DNA from 2 places in the Dietzia sp. NPDC055343 genome. Region 2 is predicted to be linked to the other one. Evidence: predicted binding sites of a transcription regulator. Region 2 holds the regulator's gene; the other holds the start of a gene.
The links. The regulator LexA, encoded in region 2, represses DNA repair genes until DNA is damaged. The targets are predictions, from matches to a motif close to CGAACANNTGTTCG.
Positions count from the first base shown of each region.

Region 1: recA (recombinase RecA) is a predicted target of LexA. The motif match lies at 2,424-2,437, and genes of this name have one in related genera.

Region 1 covers NZ_JBSHMJ010000009.1:97,751-105,779, reverse strand. Annotated here, with positions in the region: gene miaB (tRNA (N6-isopentenyl adenosine(37)-C2)-methylthiotransferase MiaB) at 1-488, opposite strand, end outside; gene ACWIE7_RS06755 (regulatory protein RecX) at 515-1,132, opposite strand; gene recA (recombinase RecA) at 1,138-2,241, opposite strand; gene ACWIE7_RS06745 (DUF3046 domain-containing protein) at 2,467-2,661, opposite strand; gene ACWIE7_RS06740 (PspA/IM30 family protein) at 2,732-3,559, opposite strand; gene ACWIE7_RS06735 (helix-turn-helix domain-containing protein) at 3,659-3,973, opposite strand; gene ACWIE7_RS06730 (CinA family protein) at 4,042-4,584, opposite strand; gene pgsA (CDP-diacylglycerol--glycerol-3-phosphate 3-phosphatidyltransferase) at 4,581-5,168, opposite strand; gene ACWIE7_RS06720 (YciI family protein) at 5,245-5,526, shown strand; gene ACWIE7_RS06715 (DNA translocase FtsK) at 5,559-8,029, opposite strand, start outside.
Region 2 covers NZ_JBSHMJ010000010.1:91,963-99,991, forward strand. Annotated here, with positions in the region: gene ACWIE7_RS07235 (hypothetical protein) at 1-50, opposite strand, end outside; gene ACWIE7_RS07240 (hypothetical protein) at 98-286, shown strand; gene hrpA (ATP-dependent RNA helicase HrpA) at 321-4,235, shown strand; gene nrdR (transcriptional regulator NrdR) at 4,245-4,700, opposite strand; gene ACWIE7_RS07255 (hypothetical protein) at 4,812-5,054, opposite strand; gene lexA (transcriptional repressor LexA) at 5,534-6,202, shown strand; gene hflX (GTPase HflX) at 6,257-7,705, opposite strand; gene dapF (diaminopimelate epimerase) at 7,779-8,029, opposite strand, start outside.

The sequences.
Region 1 (8,029 bases), on a different contig from region 2:
GTCGCGGGCAGCGTCGAGGGAAAGTGCTGAAGGGAATCAGCGATCTCGACCTCGGCGCGCTCGTTGTGCCTCGAACGCTCGAGCATGGTCGCCAGGTGGCCGAGGTTGTGGGTGCCGAACACCACGTCCACCCAGGGCGCCCGCGAGACGACGACGTCCTTGTCCTTCTGCGCCAGACACCCGCCGACGGCGATCTGCAGGCGCGGGTTGGCGTCCTTCCACGGGCGCAGATGCCCCAGCGTTCCGTAGAGTCGGTTGTCGGCGTTCTCACGCACCGCGCAGGTGTTGAAGACCACGAGGTCCGGAAGGGCGCCGGTCACCGGGTCGGCCTCCCCCTCGAAGGGGATATAGCCCGCCTCTTCCAGGACCCCGGACATCCGTTCGGAGTCATGGACGTTCATCTGGCATCCGAAGGTGCGCACCTGGTAGGTCCGCTGATCGGCGCCGTCCACCGGGGCGTCCCCGGGCGCCTGCTGCAGGTCGGTCACGAGAGAATCCACGCAGGCCAGGGTACTCAGGACGAAGCGTGGGCCGCCAACTCGGCATCCACCACGGCCATGGCCAGCCCCGTGGGATAGCCCCGCCGGGCGAGGAACGACACGAGTCGACGCCGTTCCCCGGCGCGAGCCGCTCCGCTGGCCGCGCCGGCAGGGCGTCTCGACAAACGAGCGCGCACGAGTTCCGTGGCCTGCAGACGTTCATCGGAATCGTCTATATCGGCCACCGCGTCGGCGATGTGGGCCTCCGCGACGCCCTTGTCCCGGAGCTCGCGTTCCAGGGCGCCGCGGGCTCGACCCCGCCGCCGCCGACGACCCCGCACCCATTCCGCAGCGAACTCCCCGTCGTCGATCAAGCCCCACACCCGGATGCGGTCGATCGCCTCGTCGATCGCCTCTGCCGGGTGTTCCTTCTCGGCCAGACGCCCACGTAGCTCATGCTCACTACGTGGCCGGTAGCGGAGTAACCGCAGTGCCGCCGTTGCCGCCTCGTGCGCCTCCGGAGCGAGCGGAGGCAGGTCCGACGATCCCGACGGACGGGCTTCGACCGCCGCTATTGCCGCCCGGAGCTCATCCGCATCGAGCTCCGGGCGCTGACCGGTCGCGCGCTGCCCTTCCGGGCGCGTCCGATCCATCGGCATCAGAACTCGACGGGCACCACGTCGATCGGGGCGTCCTCGTCGGACTCCGCCTCGATCTCCGCGATCTCGGCCCCAGCTCCGATGTTGAGCTTGTCCAGGATCTTGCGCTCGATCTCGTCCCGGACGGCCGGGTTCTCCTTGAGGTAGCGGCGGGCATTCTCCTTACCCTGCCCCAGCTGGTCCTGACCGTAGGTGAACCAGGAACCGGACTTCTTGATGAAGCCGTTCTCCACGCCCATGTCGATGAGCGAGCCCTCGCGGCTGATGCCCTCGCCGTAGACGATGTCGAACTCGGCGATCTTGAAGGGCGGCGCAACCTTGTTCTTGACGACCTTGACCTTGGTGCGGTTACCGACCGCGTCCGCCCCGTCCTTCAGCGTCTCGATGCGACGCACGTCCAGCCGCACCGAGGCGTAGAACTTGAGCGCCTTACCACCGGTGGTGGTCTCGGGCGAGCCGAACATCACGCCGATCTTCTCGCGAAGCTGGTTGATGAACACCGCGGTGGTCCCGGTGTTGTGCAGGGCGCCCGTCATCTTTCGCAGGGCCTGACTCATGAGGCGGGCCTGGAGTCCGACGTGACTGTCGCCCATCTCGCCCTCGATCTCCGCGCGCGGCACGAGCGCCGCAACGGAGTCGATCACCAGGATGTCGATGGCTCCGGACTTGACGAGCATGTCCGCGATCTCGAGCGCCTGCTCGCCGGTATCCGGCTGAGAGACGATGAGGTTGTCCGTATCCACGCCGAGCTTGCGTGCGTACTCCGGATCGAGTGCGTGTTCCGCATCGATGAACGCCGCGATACCACCGGCGGCCTGGGCGTTGGCGACAGCGTGGAGGGCCACGGTGGTCTTACCCGAGGACTCCGGACCGTAGATCTCCACGACACGGCCACGGGGGAATCCGCCGACCCCGAGCGCCACGTCCAGCGACAGTGCGCCGGAGGGGATGACCTGGACCGGCGGCCGATTGTCGTCTCCCAACCGCATGACGGAGCCCTTGCCGTAGGCCTTGTCGATCTGGGCCAGGGCCAGTTCGAGTGCCTGCTCACGATTCTGTGCGGCGCCGGGCTTGCCCGTGCCCGTCTTGGCCTTAGCTGCCATGTGTCTGCTCCGTTCGTGCTCGACCCCCGGCGCCTCGCCGATCGGTCTGTGTGGTTTCACTCGCGGACGTTACGGGCCGGGTACGACACGAAGCGCCATACGAGGCCCGGCGACCGTCTCCTGTGGACTGGTGACGCCCTGTGGACAGCGGGGGCCCGCCGTCATCCGTGTTCCAGTGTAGGGGAACGTCTGTTCGACGTCGAACGACACGCCGTACATATGGCGCTAGCGCAACTGTTCGGGGACGTCGAACTCGTCACAGAGCGCGAGCCAGACCTGCTTGACCGATTGTCCTCCATCGATCGCCTCATGGGCGGTACGGCCACCGCACGCGGCCAGATGGTGCGTCCGCACGAGGTGGTCCGCGCGGAGTTCACCGAAGGCCTCCACCGTTCTGGCGTTGAACTCGGTCAGTGTCACCCGCTGCACCTCCCTGTTCGGACGACAACGGGCCGCCGGCGAACCCGCCGACGGCCCGTGTGCCTCCAGATCACTGCTGTTCGGTCTGCGCCTGCTGCTGGGGCGGTGTGGCCGGCTGCGCTTGGCCCTGTCCGAGCTGACCGGAGGAGCCGCTGCCCTGGCCGAGCTGGCCGCCCTCCGCCTGCATCGACGCCCGGATCTGCTCGAGCCGACTGTGGCCCGCCATCTGCGTGGACGCCTGCTCGATCTCCATCATCCGGCCCTGGACCGAGTTCTGGGCGAGCTCCGCGGAGCCGAGTGCGTTGGCGTAACGCTTCTCGATCTTGTCGCGGACCTGATCGAGGTTCGGGGTGTTACCACCGGACGACAGCTCCGACATCGACTGCAGGGAGGCACTGACCTGCTCCTGCATCTTGGCCTGCTCGAGCTGGCTGAGGAGCTTGGTGCGCTCTGCGACCTTCTGCTGGAGCACCATGGCGTTCTGCTCGACGGCCTTCTTCGCCTGACCGGCGGCCTGAAGAGACTGATCGTGCAGACCCTTGAGGTCCTCCACGTTCTGTTCCGCGGTGACGAGCTGAGCCGCGAACGCCTCGGCGGCGTTCTCGTACTCGGTGGCCTTCTGCACGTCACCGTTCTGACGGGCCTGGTCCGACATCTGCAGCGCCTGACGGGTAGACCCCTGGAGCTTCTCGATGTCCGCGAGTTGCCGGTTCAGTTTCATCTCGAGCTGGCGCTGGTTACCGATGACGGCCGCGGCCTGCTGTGAGAGCTGCTGGTGCTGACGCTGCGCGTCGGCGATGGCCTGCTGGATCTGCACCTTCGGATCGGCGTGTTCGTCGATCTTCGAATCGAACAACGCCATGAGGTAGCGCCATGCCTTGGAAAACGGATTGGCCATCGCTGCGTTTAGTCCTTCTGCCGATTCGGACGACGGGTCTGTTCTACGGTACCGAACGCCGTCATGGGTGGACCACCTGGAGTTGTCCCGGAAAGGGAATCAAGCTGCGAGCACGGGCTCGGTGAACGTGCCCGGTGGCGAGACCTCCAGCGCCGCGCGGATGAGGATCTCGCCGAGCGACACCTCCAGCGCTCCGGAGATCGACGCAAGCAATTCGCTGGAGGCCTCCTTGCGCCCCCGCTCGATCTCGGAGAGATATCCGGGGCTGACCCTCGCCGCGTCGGCTACATCCCGCAGGGTCCGACCTGACTCCCCGCGCAGGCCACGCAGAACCGTCCCGAGGGTCTCGCGCAACAACGGCGGGGCGCTCGGCTGGTCGGGGCGGGGCAGTGTGGTCATCTGGATGTTCGGCATCACCGGGTACAACGCGTCACCTTCCGGATTCGTTCCCACTTTCCCGATCCCCGTCGCAGGACGTCCGTTCATCGATCCCGCCCTCCGTTGCCGCCGGCCGGGCGGGCCCCGGCCGCCACCTCGGTGACCAGCGACATCGCCGCGTCGCACGCCTGGTCGCGGATCCGCCGTCGATCACCGGCGAGCGCCAACCGCACCGACCATGCCGCACGACCTGGGACGCACAGCCCCACGTACACAGTGCCGACCGGAAGACCCTCCTGCTCGTCGGGGCCCGCCACCCCGGTCAGCGCGAGTCCGACGTCCGCCCGGCAGCGGGCCGCCGCGCCCGTGGCCAGCGCCCGCGCGGTCTCCGCGGACACCGCTCCGTGCAGGTCCAGGACGTTCTGCGGCACGTCGGCCAGGACATGCTTGAGGTCGGTGGCGTAGACGACGAGCCCGCCCCGCAACACCGCACTGGCCCCGGGCACGTTCGCGATCGTGGCCGCCACGAGGCCGGCTGTCAGCGACTCGGCAGTGGCGAGGGTCCATCCCCGGGCCTTCAGCGTCGCGACGAGTGCCTCCTCCACCGACGCATTCCCCGGCCCCTCGACCGCCCCGGGCTCGCTCATCGACCCCGCGCCGCGGCCTGCCGGGCCTTGACCACGTAGTCGATCCCGGTGTAGACGGTCAGCACCACCGCCACGCCGACGATGAGCCACTCCAGTGGCCACACCCAGTAGGGCAGCGGCAGGATGAGCAGCCCGACGCCGAGTGTCTGCGTGACGGTCTTGAGCTTGCCGCCCCTGCTCGCCGCCACCACGTGGTCGACGCCGAAGAAGCGCCAGAGCGTGATCCCGACTTCGCGCACCAGGATGACGACGGTGACCCACCAGAACAGATCGTGGACGAGCGAGAGCGAGATCATTGCCGCGGCCATGAGTGCCTTGTCCGCGATCGGGTCGGCGATCTTGCCGAAATCGGTGATGAGTCCGAGTCTGCGCGCGAGGTAACCGTCTGCGTAGTCGGTCAACATCGCGACGGCGAACACGCAGAACGCACCGATCCGCCACCAGGCGTCCTGGGCGCCCGCCACGAAGAACACGACGAGGAAGACCGGGACCAGGATGATCCGCAGCACCGTGAGGAGGTTCGCGATGTTGAGAACGGGGACCTCGGCGGTGGGGCTGCCTTCGCCAGTCGTGGAGGTAGTCACCTCTTCACCTTAGCCAGAGCCGCCCGCCTACCCTTGACGGCACAGCCAGCCCACCCACACCAGAGGGAGACCCCACATGCCGCTCTTCGCCGTCACCTACCGCTACGAGGCCGCACAGACCGACGAGCGGGAGGCGAACAAGCCCGCGCACCGCGAATGGCTGGCGGCCCGGGTCGAGGCGGGCTCGATCCGTACCGTGGGTCCGTTCGTGGACGGCTCCGGTGCGTTGCTCCTGGTCGAGGCCGACGACGACGAGGCCGCACGCGCACTGATCGCTCAGGACCCGCACTGCGTCCGGGGCGTGGTCCCGGAGATCACCGTCCGGGAATGGATGCCCGTGTTCGGTGCGCTGGCCTGAGGGCCCGCCCCGGACGGCAACGGCCGGGACGGTCAGCCGACGGGCGACTCCACGGGATCGCCGATCGCGGAGGGCTCCCCCGCCGGGTCGACCGCATGCTCCTCCGGCGGGGTGCCGCCCTTGATCATCCACAGAACGGATGCCAGCTCTTCGGGCCGGACCAGGACCTCGCGGGCCTTGGATCCCTCGGACGGCCCCACGATGTCGCGGGACTCCATCAGGTCCATGAGCCGGCCGGCCTTGGCGAACCCGACGCGCAGCTTGCGCTGCAGCATCGAGGTGGAGCCGAACTGGCTGGAGACCACGAGCTCGACCGCTGCCAGCAGGTCGTCCAGATCGTCGCCGATATCCGCGTCGATGTCCTTCTTGCCGTCGTCCTTCGACTCGGTGACGGACGTGTCGTACTCGGGCTCCGCCTGGTTCTTGGCGTAGTCGACGACCTCCTGGATCTCCTCGTCGGTGATGAACGCGCCCTGCATCCGGACGGGGCGTGAGGCGCCCATCGGGATGAAGAGCCCGTCGCCCATACCCACGAGCTTCTCGGCGCCGGGCTGGTCGAGGATCACCCGCGAGTCGGTCAGCGAGGAGGTGGCGAACGCGAGACGGGACGGCACGTTGGTCTTGATCAGACCGGTCACCACGTCGACGGACGGTCGCTGGGTGGCGAGGACCAGATGGATGCCGGCCGCGCGGGCCTTCTGGGTGATGCGCACGATCGCGTCCTCGACGTCCCGCGGTGCCGTCATCATGAGATCCGCGAGCTCGTCGACGACGGCCACGATGTACGGGTACGGGCGATACTCCCGCTGGCTCCCGGGCGGCGTGGTGATCTCCCCGGACCTGACCCGGTCGTTGAAGTCGCTGATGTGGCGCACGCGCGTGGACTTCATGTCCTGATAACGCTGCTCCATCTCCTCGACCAGCCAGGCCAGCGCGGCGGCGGCCTTCTTGGGCTGCGTGATGATGGGGGTGATCAGGTGCGGGATCCCCTCGTACGGCGTCAGCTCGACCATCTTCGGGTCGATGAGGATGAGCCGCACCTCGTCCGGCGTCGCGCGGGCGAGCAGCGACACCAACATGGAGTTCACGAAGCTGGACTTACCCGAGCCGGTGGAACCCGCGACCAGAAGGTGCGGCATCTTGGCCAGGTCGGCCGTGACAAAATCGCCCTCGATGTCCTTGCCCAGCCCGATCAGAGTCGGGTTGTGCTTGGTCGCGGTGCCGGGGTCGGTGAGCACGTCGGCCAGACGCACGAGCTCGCGGTCGAGGTTCGGGACCTCGATACCGACGGCGGACTTGCCGGGGATCGGCGCCAACAGACGGACGTTGTCCGTCGCGACCGCATACGCGATGTTCCGGTGGAGAGCGGTGATCTTCTCGACCTTCACGCCCGGGCCGAGTTCGACCTCGTAGCGCGTGACCGTGGGCCCCCGGGTGAACCCGGTGACCGCGGCGTCGATCTTGAACTGCTCCAGGACGCCCTGGATCGCCTCGATCATCTGATCATTGGATTCGCTGCGTGCCTTGGGCGGATCCCCGGCCGTGAGCAGGTTCAGCGGCGGCAGCGAGTAGTCGATGCCGCTGAGAAGTTGGGTCTGGGAGTCCAGACGCTCGCCCTCCGCCTCCGAGGCGGTGTGCGTCGAAGGAGAGTTGGTCTGCGGAACCGCCGAGCCGCTCCCGGCCTGCTCACCCCTGGCCTGTGCGGCCTCCCCACGCGCCGACGTCGCCCGGGCCGTCCGGCCGACCCGTGCACCGTCCGCACCCGCGGGCGCCACGGCGGATGGCACCGTCGTCGATTCAGGATCCGACTCGACGTCGCGGGCTGCAGCAGCGACCTCCGCACCACGACGGGGGGCAGCGGGCGCGGATGCCCGGCTCCCGACGTCCGCGGACGGCTCGGCCGAGGCCGCCGGTCCGCGCCCACCGGCGGCCGGCGGCATCTCGACGGTTTCTCCCGTGGTGGGGGTGTCTGTCCACGTAGCCACACGACGCCGGGACGAGCGGCGGGGAGCGGGGCGTTCCGACTCCTCGTCCGCCGAGCCGACGGTCTCCGCGATCGGGTAGGCGGTCGTGGCCTCGTCCTCCCAGGCGTCGTCGTAGTACTCGTCCACGATGTCGCCGCTGCCGTCCCAGCCGAAGAAGCCGCGGACCATGCCCGGTATCTCCCGGGCGGGGCGCCCCACCATGACGAGGACACCGAAAGCCACGATCAACACGAGGAGCGGAACGGCCACGAACACCGACAGACCGGCCTCGATGCCGCCCCCGACGATCCGACCGAGCACTCCCCCACCGGACCGCACGCCCCCCGGATCGCTCGGCGACCCCGCGGCGAGGTGCCAGAGCCCCAGCACGCCGAGCGCGGACACGATCGTCCCGACCAGCCACCTGGAGTGGACGTCGGAACGAGGCTCGCGCGCCATGATGAGCACGCCCCAGCCGCCGATCAGCAGCGGAAGAAGGGCGCCCGGGGTACCCACCACCGTGCGGATACCCGTATCGA
Region 2 (8,029 bases):
GTCCTCGTCCGTTCGGTGGCGGCCGCCAGGGGCACGGTGTCGACGGTCATGATGAGATCCTGCCAGGCGGTTGCCATCCTCCGCCTACAGTTGTCGCATGGCTCCTCGTGGACGGCAGTGGCTCAAGGTGGTCGGCGCGGCGGGCATGGCCGGAGTCGCCGCAACCGGAATCCTCGCGGCACGCTCCGAACGGCGGCGTCGCGCCTACGAGCCGGACGAGATCCGCGAACGGCTCCACGAACGCTACGCACGGGTTCAATCCCGCCGGGAGAGCGGCGCCGACTGACCACCGCGCGAGGGGCTATATCCTTGCGGGCACCATGTCCTCGTCTTCCGCGCCCTCCCCTGAGCTCCGCCGGGCCCGCCACGAGCTGCTCGTCCGCCTCGACGAGGTCGGCACCCTCGACGCCCACCGGCTCCGGCCCCGGATCCGGCGGGCCCGCGCAGACCAACTGGACGAGCTCTCCGAGCGCGTCGACAAGGCAGCCGAGTGGCTCCGGCGTCGGGCTGACTCGATCCCGATCCCCGAGTACCCCGGGCAGCTGCCGGTCAGCACGCGCAAGGACGAGATCGCAGAGGCCATCCGCGGCAACCAGGTGGTGGTGATCGCCGGCGAGACCGGCTCGGGTAAGACCACGCAGATCCCCAAAATCTGCCTCGAACTGGGCCGCGGTGTCCGCGGGATGATCGGTCACACACAGCCGCGCCGGCTCGCCGCCCGGTCGGTCGCCGAGCGCATCGCCGAGGAGCTGGGTGTGCAGATCGGCGGTCTCGTCGGCTCCGCTGTGCGCTTCGACGACCGCACGAGCCCGGAAACCGCGGTCAAGCTGATGACCGACGGCGTGCTGCTCGCCGAGATCCGCCGCGACCGGCTGTTGCGCGCCTACGACACGATCATCATCGACGAGGCGCACGAGCGCAGCCTCAACATCGACTTCCTGCTCGGCTACCTCAAGCAGATCCTGCCGAAGCGCCCCGACCTCAAGCTCATCATCACCTCCGCGACGATCGACCCCGAGCGGTTCGCCCGCCATTTCGCCGACGCCGGGGGTCGGCCCGCGCCGGTCATCGAGGTCTCCGGCCGTACCTACCCCGTCGAGATCCGCTACCGCCCTCTACAGGTGGAGCAGGGCGACAGGGTGATCGATCTCGACCCACTGGACGGGCTGGCTGACGCGGTCTCCGAACTGCTCCGGGAGGACGACGGCGACGTCCTGGTGTTCCTCTCCGGCGAGCGCGAGATCCGCGACGCCGAGGAGGTGCTGCGCGGACGTCGGTTCAAGAACACCGAGATCTTCCCGCTGTTCGCCCGACTCACCGCGGCCGAGCAGCAGAAGGCCTTCCGCGCCCATTCGACGCGCCGGGTGGTGCTCTCGACCAACATCGCCGAGACATCCGTCACCGTGCCGGGCATCCGCTACGTCGTGGACACAGGCCTGGCCAGGATCTCCCGCTACTCCACCCGCACCAAAGTCCAGCGGCTGCCCATCGAGCCGGTATCGCAGGCCTCCGCCGCACAGCGCGCCGGTCGCTGTGGCCGTGTCGCGGACGGGATCTGCATCCGCATGTACTCGGAAGACGACTTCGAATCCCGGCCCGAGTTCACCGACCCGGAGATCCTCCGGACCAACCTGGCGTCGGTGATCCTGTCCATGGCCGACCTCGACCTGGGGCCGGTGGATGACTTCCCGTTCGTGGAGCCACCGGACCGCAGGTCCGTCCGGGACGGGATGACGCTGCTCACCGAACTGGGCGCCCTACGCATCGACGACGACGAGCGGCCTCATCTGACGAAGCTCGGCCGCGAGATGGCGGTCCTCCCGCTCGATCCGCGCCTGGCCAGGATGGTCGTGGAAGGCCACCGGAACGGGTCTCTCGGCGACATCCTCGTCGTGGTGGCGGCGCTCACGGTACAGGACGTGCGCGAGAGACCGGCCGAGGAACGGGACAAGGCGGATCAGTTGCACCGCCGGTTCGCGGACAAGAGCTCGGACTTCCTCGGCTACCTCAATCTGTGGCGCTACATCACCGAGCAGCGGCGCGAGCTGTCCGGCAGTGCGTTCCGCAGGATGTGCAAGGCCGAGTACCTACACTGGCTGCGCATCCGTGAGTGGCAGGACCTCACCGCCCAACTGCGGAGCATGTGCCGAGAACAGGGCTGGCACCCGCCGTCCGAGCACGCCGTCGAGGACGATCTCCACAAGGCGATCCTGGCGGGACTACTCACCAATGTGGGAGTGCGCGACGAGGACACACGCGAGTTCCGCGGCACCCGCGGGATCCGGTTCCAGGTGTTCCCGGGCTCGGACCTGGCCAGGAAGCCCCCCCGCTGGGTGATGGCATCCGAACTGGTCGAGACCTCTCGGCTCTGGGCGCGAGATGTGGCGCGAATCGATCCGGCATGGATCGAGCAGTTGGGAGAGCACCTGGTGCGCTCGCAGTACTCCGAACCCCACTGGTCCGACGCCCAGGGCGCCGCCATGGCATACGAGAAGGTACTCCTGCTCGGCTTAACGGTAGTAGAGGCGCGGCGGATCCTGCTCTCGCGGGTCGATGCACCGTTGGCGCGGGAGATGTTCGTGCGCCACGGGATCGTCGAGGGCAGATGGACGACGCGGGTCCCGGCGATCATCGACAACGCACGGGCTGTCGAGCAGGCCCGCGAGCTGGAAACCCGTAGCCGTCGGCGTGACCTCGTGATCGACGACGAGGCGCTGGCCGGGTTCTACCTCGAGCGCCTTCCCGCGGACATCACCTCCGGTCGGCACCTCGAATCATGGTGGAAGAAGAAGGGCCACCGCGATCCCGCTGCGCTGCGCCTGACCGACGAGGACATCCGCACCGCGGAGAAGGCGCCGGATGCCGCCGCCTTTCCGCCGTTCTGGCAACAGGGTGAACGTCGCTTCGAACTGCACTACGAGTTCGAACCCGGTGGCGCCGCGGACGGGATCACCATCCGTATCCCGCTCCCGCAGCTCAGTTCCGTGACCGCAGCGGGGTTCGAGTGGCTCGTCCCGGGGTTGCGCGAGGAACTCTACACCGAGATGCTGCGGACGCTGCCCAAGTACCTACGGCGGATGTGTTCGCCACCGGCCGAGTACGCCGGTCTGCTGCTCGCCGATGTGAAACCTCGCTCGGCCCCTCTGCCCGTCGCGTTGGCGGAGGCGCTGTCGACCCGGATCGGGACCACCGTGGATCCGAGAGAGTTCCGACCGGAGCAGTTACCTGATCATCTGCGTGTCAGGTTCGAGGTCGTCGACGGCGACACGGTGGTCGACGCGGGGACCGACCTCAGAGCACTGCGTTCCAGACTCACCGACAAAGTCCGTTCCACCCTCAATCGACGGCTGATCCCCGACGACGGGCCGCACCGCGAATGGACTGCCGACACGATCGGTGATCTGCCTCGCTCGGTGACGGGGTCGGTGGACGGCGTCGAGGTGACCGTCTATCCCGCCCTGCGGATCACGACAGACGGCATCCACCGGGTCGCGTGCACCACCGAGGAAGAGCGCCGGGCGACCCAGACCAAGGCCGTCCTGTCCTTGATGACCGCTGATCTCGTCGCACCGTCGTCGATCCTCCGGGGGCGCCCGGTCGAGCAACGTCTCGCCCTCAGCCAGTATCCGTACGGCGGCATCGATGCTCTGGTCTCGGATGCCTCTCTCGCCGTGTGCGCCAGACTGCTCGCGAGCCGACAGGGCGCGCCGGTACTCGAGGCCGCTGATTTCCTGGAACTACGTGCCACCGCGCGGGCCGAGGTGCCGGGGGCTGTCGCCACCTCCATCTCGACCGTCGTGACAGCGTTGGTCCGGGCTCAGCAGGTCTCGGCACGCCTGGCGGAGTCCCCGCCCACGCTCGCTGACACTGTTCGTCCCTCCCTGGAGTACCTGACCGGAAAAGGGTTCCTGGCCCGGCATCCCGCGTCCGTGCTGCCGCATCTGGAGCGCCATGTCCGAGCCGTGTCGATGCGCCTGGATCTGGCGGAGAAGGCGCCGGGGCGCCACGCCGAACTGTCGGCACGGGTTGCCCGCTCGGAATCCACGGTCGAGGAGGCATGTGCTGTGCTTCGCGCGCGGCCGGGCGGCGCCAGAGCGATCCGTGACCTGCGGTGGATGCTGGCGGAATACCGGGTCGGGCTGTTCGCGCAGTCGCTCGGTACGGCCCAGTCGGTATCGCCGGAGCGGATCGACAAGGCTGTCCGTACCGCACTGTCCCAGAAGTCCTCGCGTTGAGCCGGCCGGCTACCGAGTGTCGCGGCGCTCTTTGAGAGCGATGATCTCTCGTTCGAAATCGTCCGCCGAACTGAACTGCTTGTATACGGAGGCGAACCTCAGATACGCGACTTCGTCCAAGTCCTGCAGCGGCCCCAGGATGGCGAGTCCGATCTCGTGCGCAGGGACCTCGGAGGCGCCTCGTGCGCGGACCGCGTCCTCGACCTGCTGCGCGAGCCTGCGGAGTGCGGCTTCCTCCACAGACCTCCCCTGGCATGCACGGCGCACGCCTCTGACCACTTTGTCGCGGCTGAAGGACTCGGTCACTCCATTGCGTTTGAGGACCGTCAGCAGAGGCGTCTCGAGAGTGGTGAACCTGTGCCCGCATTCCGAACACTCGCGACGGCGTCTGATCGCCTGCCCCTCGTCGACGGACCGGGAATCGATCACCCGGGAGTCCTCGTTGTGGCACGTCGGGCAGTACATTCCCGTTCCGCCCTTCATTGACCGGATCTCACGCCCTCAGGTGAACTGCTCACCGGGACGGAGACGGACCATGTGCCGTCTCTACTCCAGTCTAAGAGGCCGACCACCCGATCACGCGTAGGCGGGCCCGCCGAGGAAGGCCAGCGCCAGGAGCATCGCGATCCCGAAAAGGACTCCACAGACGACCAGCGCCCACGTCGGCACGTCATCCACCACTCCCACGGGCGCCGTCGCCGGCGCCTGCACGTTGCACGCGCGCACAGACCCCGCCGATCGGACCACGATCCGACGACCGGGCACGACCGGGGCAGCAGAAGTCGAACGACCGCTCGCCGGCGATCGGTCGAATGCCACACCCCGGCGCTGCACTGACTTGCGTGCCGATACCGGCCGCGCGCGATCCGTGCTCACAGCCCCACCGGCACGTCGGCCCTTCGAACGGACCACCGGCCGGGTGCGTGAGGCGCCGGACGGCAGAGCCGACGCCGGCCGCCCGCCCCGGCCCCCCGAGTCCCGGACCGAGACGACGCCGTGTTCCCCTGCGCAGACCTCGGTCCAGCTCCGCGTGAGGTGCGCGTGCGACTGAAGCTCCTGAACGGACATGGCCACTCCCTACTCGACAGACTGTGCGACACGGAATCGCACGCTTGTGTGTGTTGCCCGAAACACCTGTTCGAACTCGAACACTGCCTAGAGTTGTATCACGCGACTCCGACAGAGTCACCACCCGAGCGCGAATTTCTTCGAACAGGTGTGTGGCGCTTCGTTCCCGGCCCGTCTAGGGTGTAGACAAAGAGAGACGTCGAACATCCATTCGCCGAAGGGACATCGCGATGCCGAAACCGGACTTCGAGGCGCTCACGCCTCGTCAGAAGAGCGTGTTGCTACATATCCACGACACGGTGAAAGACCGTGGATATCCGCCCAGCATCCGGGAGATCGGCGATGCGGTGGGACTGCAGTCCACCTCCTCCGTCGCGCATCAGCTCCGGACCCTCGAGAAGAAGGGCTTCCTGACCCGGGATCCCCACAAGCCGCGGGCGGTCGACGTGCATGGCGTCCCGGGCCAGAAGTCGCGGGGTCGGCGCGCACCCACCCCGCCTCAGGGGCGCCCGTCCGGGGCAACGGAAGCGGTCTATGTTCCCGTGCTGGGGCGCATCGCCGCCGGGGGGCCGATTCTGGCTGAACAGGCGGTCGACGAAGTGTTCCCGCTACCTGCGGACCTGGTGGGGTCGGGGGAGTTGTTCATGCTCAAGGTGGTCGGCGAGTCGATGATCGACGCCGCGATCTGTGACGGCGACTATGTGGTGGTCCGTCAGCAGAACGTGGCCGACAACGGCGAGATCGTGGCCGCGATGATCGACGGGGAGGCCACGGTCAAGACCTTCCGTAAGGACGAGACGGGCGTCTGGCTACTTCCCCATAATCCCGCGTTCAGCCCCATTCCCGGCGAGCATGCGACGGTGCTCGGCAAGGTTGTCACGGTCTTCCGCAAGATGTGACGTTCACGAGAAGTCCCCAGTCCGGCCCGCGCCGCCTGCTCCCGGAACCCGGGCTCAGGCGGCGCCGCCGTGTGTGCCGTCGGCCAGGAACTCGGACACCTCGCCGGCCACCGACTGGGGCAGCCGCACCGTGATCCTCGTGCCCTCCTGCGTGTGCGCCTCAGCGAGAACCGCGCCCTCCGCGTGCACCCGGGAGATCACCTCACCCCGCCGGTAGGGCACGAGTAGCGTGACCTCAGTGTCACCGGAGGCAATGATGTCCATGATCGCCTCGAGGAGCTCGTCCATCCCCTCCCCCGTCGCGGCGGACACGAACACGCCGTCCGGAACCGCGTGATGCAGCTCGGTCAGCACCAACGGGTCTGCCGCATCGATCTTGTTGATCACGACCAACTCACGGGGCCGCTCGGCGCCCTGCTCCTCGACGACGTCGTTGATCACCCTGCGCACCGCTTCGATCTGGTGCAGCGGCATCGGATCCGAGCCATCGACCACGTGCAGGAGCAGTTCCGAATCGACGACCTCTTCCAGAGTCGATCGGAATGCCTCAACGAGTTGCGTGGGAAGGTGTCGGACGAAGCCCACGGTGTCGGTGAACACGACCGTTCGCCCGTCCGGGAGATCTGCACGCCGGGTCGTGGGGTCCAGGGTGGCGAACAGCGCGTTCTGAACGAGCACCCCGGCTCCGGTGATCCGGTTCAGGAGACTCGATTTACCGGCGTTCGTGTACCCGGCGATCGCGATCGACGGCACCGGGGTGGCACGACGGCGGTGACGCTTGGTGTCGCGAGCCTGCTTCATACCCTTGATCTCGCGTCGCAGCTTCGCCATCCGCTCACGGATCCGGCGGCGGTCGGTTTCGATCTTGGTCTCGCCGGGACCGCGCAGGCCCACGCCACCGTTGCTGCCGGCGCGGCCGCCTGCCTGCCGGGAGAGCGACTCGCCCCAACCCCGCAGCCTGGGAAGCATGTACTCCATCTGGGCCAGCGAGACCTGCGCCTTGCCTTCGCGGCTCGTGGCGTGCTGGGCGAAGATATCCAGGATCAGTGCGGTCCGGTCGATGACCTTGACGTTCACGGCTTTCTCCAGCGAGATCAGCTGGCCCGGGGTCAGCTCACCGTCACAGATCACCGTATCCGCGCCGGTGGCGGCGATCACATCCTTGAGCACGCTCACCTTGCCGGACCCGATGTACGTCGACGCATCGGGCTTGTCCCGGCGCTGGATCAGCGCGTCGCACACCTCGGACCCGGCGGTCTCCGCGAGTTGGGCGAGCTCGGCCATCGCCGCGTCGGCCTGGGCGGACGAGCCCTCGGTCCACACCCCGACGAGCACGACCCGCTCCAGTCGGAGTTGCCGGTACTCGGCATCGTTGACGTCCTGGAGCTCTGTGGACAGACCCGCGACCCGGCGCAGCGAGGAGCGTTCCTCGAGCTGCAGTTCGCCGATGGAGGGGTCGAGATTACGTAGTGGGCGGTCCGCCGCCCCGGATTCGTTAGTCATTCCCGGCCATCATCTCATACCAAGCCCGGTCATGCCGCCGGGCGCCGACCCCGGGATAGACGGAGAACATGCGCTACGACCTCCGGAATGTGCCCTCCGCGACGAGTACCGACGGGCCGGTGAGCGTGGATCCGCTCTCGGTCAGGCCGACGGCGACCTCCCCGCCCGGCACCGTGACGACGACCTCGCCGGCGGTCCGGCCGGCATCCGCGAGCGCGGCCACCGCCGTGGCGACGATTCCGGTCCCACAGGACATCGTCTCGCCCGCCCCACGTTCATGGACCCGCATCGAGACACGGCCCTCCCGCAGGGGAGTCGAGATCT